DNA from 2 places in the Solibacillus cecembensis genome. Region 1 is predicted to be linked to the other one. Evidence: riboswitches for the same ligand, from Rfam matches in the RefSeq annotation. Region 1 holds a riboswitch; the other holds the start of a gene.
The links. A riboswitch is a leader RNA that binds a small molecule or an ion and turns the genes downstream of it on or off. The one in region 1 is predicted to bind S-adenosylmethionine.
Positions count from the first base shown of each region.

Region 2: linked by a shared signal. The riboswitch ahead of ACQKIH_RS17300 (methionine ABC transporter ATP-binding protein) and the one ahead of ACQKIH_RS03260 (O-acetylhomoserine aminocarboxypropyltransferase/cysteine synthase family protein) in region 1 are both predicted to bind S-adenosylmethionine.

Region 1 covers NZ_JBNNMF010000002.1:320,523-324,471, reverse strand. The annotation lists gene ACQKIH_RS03270 (hypothetical protein) at 1-256, opposite strand, end outside; gene nfsA (oxygen-insensitive NADPH nitroreductase) at 475-1,209, opposite strand; SAM riboswitch class I at 1,431-1,546, shown strand; gene ACQKIH_RS03260 (O-acetylhomoserine aminocarboxypropyltransferase/cysteine synthase family protein) at 1,667-2,971, shown strand; gene ACQKIH_RS03255 (hypothetical protein) at 3,219-3,617, shown strand; gene ACQKIH_RS03250 (homoserine dehydrogenase) at 3,917-3,949, shown strand, end outside.
Region 2 covers NZ_JBNNMF010000022.1:7,984-11,932, reverse strand. The annotation lists gene ACQKIH_RS17310 (MetQ/NlpA family ABC transporter substrate-binding protein) at 1-428, opposite strand, end outside; gene ACQKIH_RS17305 (methionine ABC transporter permease) at 588-1,256, opposite strand; gene ACQKIH_RS17300 (methionine ABC transporter ATP-binding protein) at 1,249-2,277, opposite strand; SAM riboswitch class I at 2,435-2,547, opposite strand; gene ACQKIH_RS17295 (thioredoxin family protein) at 2,604-2,909, opposite strand; gene ACQKIH_RS17290 (toprim domain-containing protein) at 2,917-3,243, opposite strand; gene gcvH (glycine cleavage system protein GcvH) at 3,319-3,699, opposite strand; gene ACQKIH_RS17280 (arsenate reductase family protein) at 3,780-3,949, opposite strand, start outside.

The DNA.
Region 1 (3,949 bases):
AATGGAAAATTTGCATGAGTACCACTTCAGGATTTTCAAAGTTGCAAACAAATTTAACTTTCCAAATGGATGTATGGGCAATGTATTGGTTGACGAATGCAGTAGCTGCTTCATATTTTGAGTGCTCTATTTGATCTGTAATTTGAAGATGAATTTTATTTAATTCAATATTGATATCAGATATTAACAATGGATATTTCCGAGCAGATTTTAAATGTTGACGTTCTAATGATTTCGCAATAAATGGAGTTGACATTTCCGATACCTCCTAACAACCTCAGTCACTCATTCTATAATATCAAAATATAACACAAAAAACCTAAGTCATAATGAGTAATATGAAATAATAAAGCATTTAATCATGAAAATAGAGTGAATGAAAAGTACCGAAATTGATTAGTTAAAAAGGCACCTCGCCGAAATGAAAAAAACACCATTTCAACAGAGCGTTAAAATGGTGTGTAAGTTATGCGATTATTTAAACGTAAAGCCTTTTGTTGCAAGGAAGTCTTTCATGAATGGGCGTTTTTGATCGACTAAAAAATCTGCCATTTGCTTTGTCCAATTTGCCATTTTTTGATTAGAAGAGCGGCTTGCATAGTAAGATTCCATCATCGCATCATAGTCAGCTAATAATGTTTCGTACTGATCTACATCATAGCTATTTTCGTGCAACACAGCTGCTACTGGTAGACGAGGTTTTGTTTCATTGCGTTTTGTCGGTGTACCAATCGTCAACGCAAATAATGGGAACACATGCTCAGGCAAATTAAATAGCTCGCTTATTTCAGCAGGGTTATTACGTGCCCCACCAATATAGCAAATGCCGTAACCCATTGCTTCAGCAGCAACTACAAAGTTTTGTGCAAATAATGAAACGTCTGCTACACCAACAAGCAAGTTTTCAGCTGAATCTGTCACAATGTCAACGCCGTGCTTTTGACCGGCCACTTGTAGACGCTTGAAATCCACGCAAAATAAGAAAGAAGCTCCCGCTGTTTTGAACTGGAAATCATTTTTTGATAGCTCACCCAGTTTTGCTTTTTTCTCTTCATCCGTTACCCAAATAACGCTATAGGCTTGGACAAAATGCGAGCTCGCAGCCATTTGCGCCGTTTCGATTAAATCGATAATCGTCTCTTTTGGAATTTGCTCACCTGAATATTTTCGAACCGATGAATGACTTCGTAAAAGTTCTCTTGTTTGCATGTCAATTTCTCCCCCTATGTAAAAATAAATGTAAAGGAACGTTCCTTTAAGCTTATTCTAGTCGATTTATATGCAGATGACTATTGTTAATGCTGTTATGTGCGCCGATAAGGTTTTTTTGCTTGGAATATTATGAATATCAGAAAATTTTAAATTAACTGTTGACGAATGGCTAGAATCTGTTTTATACTGTGAAACAACGATGGAACATAAATCACATACTCTTATCAAGAGTGGCGGAGGGAATAGGCCCTGAGATGCCCAGCAACCAGTGAGTGACGAACTGACTAAGGTGCTACTTCCTACAAGATGCAATTTGCATTTTGAAAGATAAGAGGAGGCAAACTTGCTCATTTGCAAACCCTCTTCTTAACTGAAGAGGGTTTTTTTCATTCAAAAAACTCCTCCTCGATAACACCGATTTCACCATCGAATACTATTTTGGAGGTTATGATTAATGACAAATTTACGACCAGAAACATTATTACTACACGGAGGACAAAAGCCAGATCCTGTAACGGGTGCGATTGCGGTGCCAATTTACCGCTCAACGGCTTATGCATTTAAAGATACTGCTCATGCGCAGCGATTATTTGCATTAGAAGAGGCGGGCAATATTTATTCACGTATTATGAACCCGACTGTTGGTGCTTTTGAAGAGCGTGTTGCTTTATTAGAAGGGGGATCAGCGGCAGTAGCACTTTCATCTGGTGCAGCAGCTATTGCATTTTCTATTTTAAACTTAGCAGGTGCTGGAGACGAGATCGTTGCAGCAGGTTCACTTTACGGTGGAACGTATAATTTATTTGCGACAACATTACCACGCTACGGCATTACGGTGAAATTTGTAGATGAAAAGGACCCAGAAAATTTCCGCAGTGCAATTACAGATAAGACAAAAGCTGTATTTGCAGAAATTATAGGAAATCCAAGCTTAAATGTGTTAGATATTGAAGCAGTAGCCAATATCGCACATCAAAACGGCTTACCAGTATTAATCGATAGCACATTTGCTTCGCCATATGGTGGGAACCCAATTGAGTTTGGAGCGGATGTTGTCATTCATTCGGCTACAAAATGGATTGGCGGTCACGGTACGACAATTGGTGGTATTGTCGTGGATGCAGGGAAATTTGATTGGACACAAGGACGTCATGATGGATTTACTGAGCCAGATACGTCATATCACGGACTTCGTTATGGAATTGACACAGCAGGGGCTGCATTTGCCACAAAGCTACGTGTTCAACTGTTACGTGATTTCGGTCCAACATTATCTGCAGATGCAGCATTTAACTTTTTACAAGGGCTAGAAACGCTTCATTTGCGTATCGTACGCCACAATGAAAATACATTAAAAGTAGCGGAATATTTACGTAACCACCCATTCGTAGACTATGTAAACTATAACGGGTTTGAAGATTTCCCTTCACATGAATTAGCGAAGAAATATTTGAAAAACGGCTTTGGCTCAATTTTAACATTTGGCATTAAAGGTGGACGTGAAGCAGGTCGCCAAGTTATTGACAACGTGGAATTATTCTCACATGTAGCCAATGTAGGGGACGCGCGCTCATTAATTATCCACCCAGCATCTACAACTCACCAACAATTATCAACGGAAGAATTAAAAGTAGCTGGTGTATCTGAGGAGCTCATTCGCTTATCAATCGGGTTGGAAGCAGTTGAAGATATTATTGCAGATTTAGAACAGGCTTTAGCGAAAATAGCGTCTACTTTAGAAGTGGAAACACAAGCCTAATATAATAGAAGAAACTTGCTCGCCTTTCATCATTTCGTTAGGGGGCGAGTTTTGAAAGTTTAATACCTAGTAATTTTATAAGAATTATTGACAATTTTAAAACCAAGTAATAAAATAGGAATTATAAACCAAGTAATGTAAATAATGTTGAAGCATCGTTTAAGTTACTTGGAGATTGCGTACTTGCAAGTAGTGAACCCCCTTGAGCAAGTACGCTATCTTAATAAATGAAAAGGAGTTGTTTGAAATGGGAAATGTATACAGTGCACAAAATGTGGCCGCATATATTATTTATGAACTAAATGATCTAAAGAAATTTGTAAACGCAATGGCAATTCAAGAAATTTTGGCGGATGTTGATATGATGTGGCAAAAGGTGTTTGGAAACTGTGCTTTCTCGGAGACAACTCATCATTTATCAAATTCAAACTATGTTGTGAAGGAAGTAGCCGAGCAGTACAAAGAACATGGGTCAACGCATCTTCTAGAGCCGGCAAAAGAATGGTTTTTAAAATACGGAGAATTTCAACTAGTGCAACGTCCATATGCGATTCCGAACTACACAGCAAAAGAACAGCTACTAATGAAAAAAGTTTTAAGTAATTATTATTTACATAATTTTAATCGTGTGAAATTAGCAGTTTAACCTGTGTTATTAGTATATACGCTAAAATCGTATTTTGACTTCGGGTCAGGATACGTTTTTATTTTTACAAAATATGCTCATTCAAAAGTAGATTTGAATGAAATTTGACCGTTTAGAGAAAACAAATGTCCTTGTAGGAGAGATTTATCTTGTTTTCATGTAATATATAAGATAGAATTTTTATATATAAATTATTGGAATAGTTCGTCTATGTCGTGTTGAACGGGAACACTTGTCACTTGATTCATCAGAAGTGCATATAGATATGTTTTTATAAGGAATTTGGAGGATGAATGGTAATGGCAACAATTAAGGCAGCCATCTTAGGATTT
Region 2 (3,949 bases), on a different contig from region 1:
TCAAGTAATGACAGCATACGACCGTGATCAGATACAGAATTTGATAGTAATACTAAAGCACCTTCTGGAAGTTCTTCTAATGTTTTATATTTTTTCGAATAAATTCCGATTGGCTCAATGTGAATTTCGCCCGCATTTGCAAAGTCATAGTCGAAATCTGCAATTTGCCCTTCGTAATACGGAATATGTTGAAAGAAGTTAGCATCTATATCACCTGAGTCAAGATCTTGGTTTGGTAAAACATAATCTGTATAAGGTTCAATTTCAAGTTCAATACCTTGCTCTTTTAAAATTGGTTTTACTTGCTCTAAAATAACTGCATGCGGTGTATTTGAAGCACCTACTATTAATGTTTCTTCATCTGAACTACATGCTGCTAAAGCTAATACTGATGCTCCTAATAAAACACTTGATAATAATTTTTTCATTTTCTCCTACCTACCTTTTTCTTTTTATCGTTTCACATAACATTCCCTATTTTCAGTCATTAGACATTACAGAAAGGCACTTTTATAAAGCGCGCGTCTGTTATGATCGTTAGAAATAATGCAAAACGTATTTTCTATAATTACGGCTTGAGCCATGAACTATCGTTTATCTACTTTTGTGGTAATGACATCACCAATATACTGAATAATAAATACGATGATTAAAATTAAAACGGTTGCCACGAATGTTACGTCTTGGCGGTTACGTTGGAAGCCATCTAAAAATGCTGATGTACCCAGTCCACCTGCCCCAATAATCCCTGCCATCGCTGTGTAACCTACAAGTGCAACAGCCGTTACTGTAAGACCCGAAATCAATGCTGGCAAACTTTCTGGAATGAGTACCTTCCATACAATTGTCGACGTTTTTGCCCCCATTGAACGAGCTGCCTCAATCACACCTTTATCAATTTCACGCAATGCGATCAACACCATCCGCGCATAGAACGGGGCTGCACCAATAATTAGTGCTGGTAATGCCGCATTGGCACCTCGAATTGTGCCAAGTAAAAATTTCGTGAATGGGATGAGTAAAATAATTAATACGATAAATGGAATCGAACGGAAAATATTCACGACTGACCCCGTTAGGAAATGGACGATTTTATTTGCCCATAGCTGATTATCACTCGTTAAAAATAGGACAATTCCGATGATTAAACCAAGTACAAATGTCACGGCGGTTGCGATAACCGTCATATAAATCGTTTCATATGTTGCATCGAGCATCTTTGCCCAATCTACATTCGGAAATAATTGTTCAATCATGTCCAATCACCTCCGTTTGAACTTTATGTTGCGCAAGTACTTCTAAAGCGGCGTTAATTTGGTCATTCGATCCTTCAATATGAACAAACAATGTACCGAGCGGGCCACTTGTCGTATTTGAAATTTTGCCATGTACAATATTCACGACAATATCAAATTGCTTAATGATTTGTGAAATAACAGGTTGCTCTGTTGTTTGACCGACAAAGCCTAGCTTTACAATTCTCCCTGATGGATAGTTGGCTAAAATTTGCTCAAGTGACGCTTGTATTTCTTGTGTTTCTCCAGATATTTGCGCCATAAAGTTTTTCGTAATCGGTGCTTGAGGATTTTGGAATACTTGGAGAACCTCGCCTTGCTCCACTACTTTACCCGCTTCCATTACGGCAACACGGTCACAAATTTTTCGGATAACATGCATCTCGTGTGTAATGAGTACAATCGTCAATCCTATTTTTTTATTTATATCAAGTAACAGTTCTAAAATTGAATCCGTCGTTTCTGGGTCCAGTGCAGATGTTGCCTCGTCACCTAGTAAAACTTCCGGATTATTGGCAAGTGCGCGGGCAATTCCGACACGTTGCTTTTGACCACCTGATAACTGTGAAGGATACGCTTTCCCTCGACCTGCTAGTCCAACAAGCTCAATTAGTTCTTCTACACGTTTTGCTCGTTGTTCTTTTGAAACTCCTGCAATTTCAAGTGGAAAGGCAATATTTTCTTCCACAGTACGCGACCAAAGTAAATTGAAATGTTGGAAAATCATGCTGATCTTTTGCCTTGCATCTCGTAATTTTTTTCCAGAAGCTTTTGAAATATCGTTGCCATTTATAATGACTGAACCAACTGTTGGTTTTTCTAAACCATTTAATAGTCGAATCATCGTACTTTTACCAGCACCACTGTAACCGATAATACCGTAAATTTCACCTTGCTTAATCGATAAGTTTACTTGGTCTACAGCTTTTAGTTCACCGTTTTTCGTCTTATAAATTTTCGATATATTTTGTAAGTCAATCATTTTTTGAACTCCTTTATTTGAAATAACTGATTCGTTATTTGCAAAATACCTTTTTTCGCGCGAGCAGTTTCACTTAATTTTCAAACTGTTTAAAAAACAAAAAAACCTTTCTACGACGACAAGTAGAAAGGTTTTCACATATTTATGTTGAACCGTTCTCTCATCTCTCAAAGTTAAACTTTAAACTTTGTGTGATTTGGCACCTTTTCATCATACGATGCTGGTTGCCGGGCTTCATAGGGCACTTCCCTCCGCCTCTCTTTATAAGAGTAACGCTATTAAGTTTTTTGTTATAAATGATACTCTATCACGTGAAATTAGGAACGTCAATCTTTTTTTAACAATGTATATAAAAAAGGTACGGATTGAAATGCATATATTTTTTCTTGGATTTCCCCATTATTCGCAATGATTAAACACGGGACACTTTCTACCTGCATCTCCATGGCAAAATCACCTAAATAGTTAATATTCGCCTTTCCAATCGGCACATCCGGTAATAAATTCTCAATTACTGTTAACATTTTTGACGCTACATCACATGTCCCACATAGTGGTGTATATAAATAAAAGGCACATTGCTCTCCACTTTGTACCTGCTCTATCCATTGTTCTTTCGTCCATTGATCCATACTACCGTCATCCTTCTTTTACTAAAAATTTCGCATCTTTAAGAAGTTCAATTAAAATAGGCGCTGGTGTCTCAGCCACTTCAATATATTGCTTTGGAATTATTAAATGCTGTGCTTCAGAATAAGTACGATTCATCAACTTGCGCAATTTCTCTCCATTTTTATCAACATCGAACATCGTGACCATTTCATATTGCTCGTACGGCGTTAATAATGCAATTAATTCATCTTCACTTATCGTGCCATTCGTACAAAGTATCACAACGTGTTCAGCTAGTAAAGGGGCAATTTGAAGTTTATCTGACCGCCCTTCTACGATAATACATTTCTCCATTCGGAACCCCTCCAATAGTATTGAAATGAAAAAAAACGCCAAAACCTGCATAAACAGATTTTAGCGTACGGATTATTATTGCTCAGTTAATTGCGTGTATGCGTCTGCATCCATTAATTCTTCTAACTCAGCATCATTTGTTAATTCGATAACAACCATCCATGCTTGCTCATATGGAGATTCGTTAACAAACTCAGGATTGTCAGATAACTCTTCGTTTACTGATACAACTTTACCTGAAAGTGGTGCATATAATTCTGAAACTGTTTTAACAGATTCTACGCTACCGAATGGTTGGTCTTTTGTAATATCGTCGCCAGCTTCTGGAAGCTCAACGAATACGATGTCGCCAAGTTCAGATTGTGCAAAGTGCGTAATACCGATTGTTGCTTTGCCATCCTCAATTTTTACCCATTCGTGCTCTTTAGTATATTTCAATTCTTTCGGTGTGTTCATGAAAATCCCTCCAAGTAATATGTAGTATATTCATGTTCAGTTTGCCATAAATCGTTCGGAAATTCAATATGTTACACGGTTTATTTCCAAGTTTCTAAGAAGTCAGACTCCTTAAATCCTAATGTTAAATTTTTACCATCTGTAACAAGCGGTCTTTTAATCAACATACCATCCGATGCAAGTAATGCTAGTTGCTCCTCTTCAGTCATTGTTTCCAACTTATCCTTCAAGCCAAGCTCTCGATACTTTA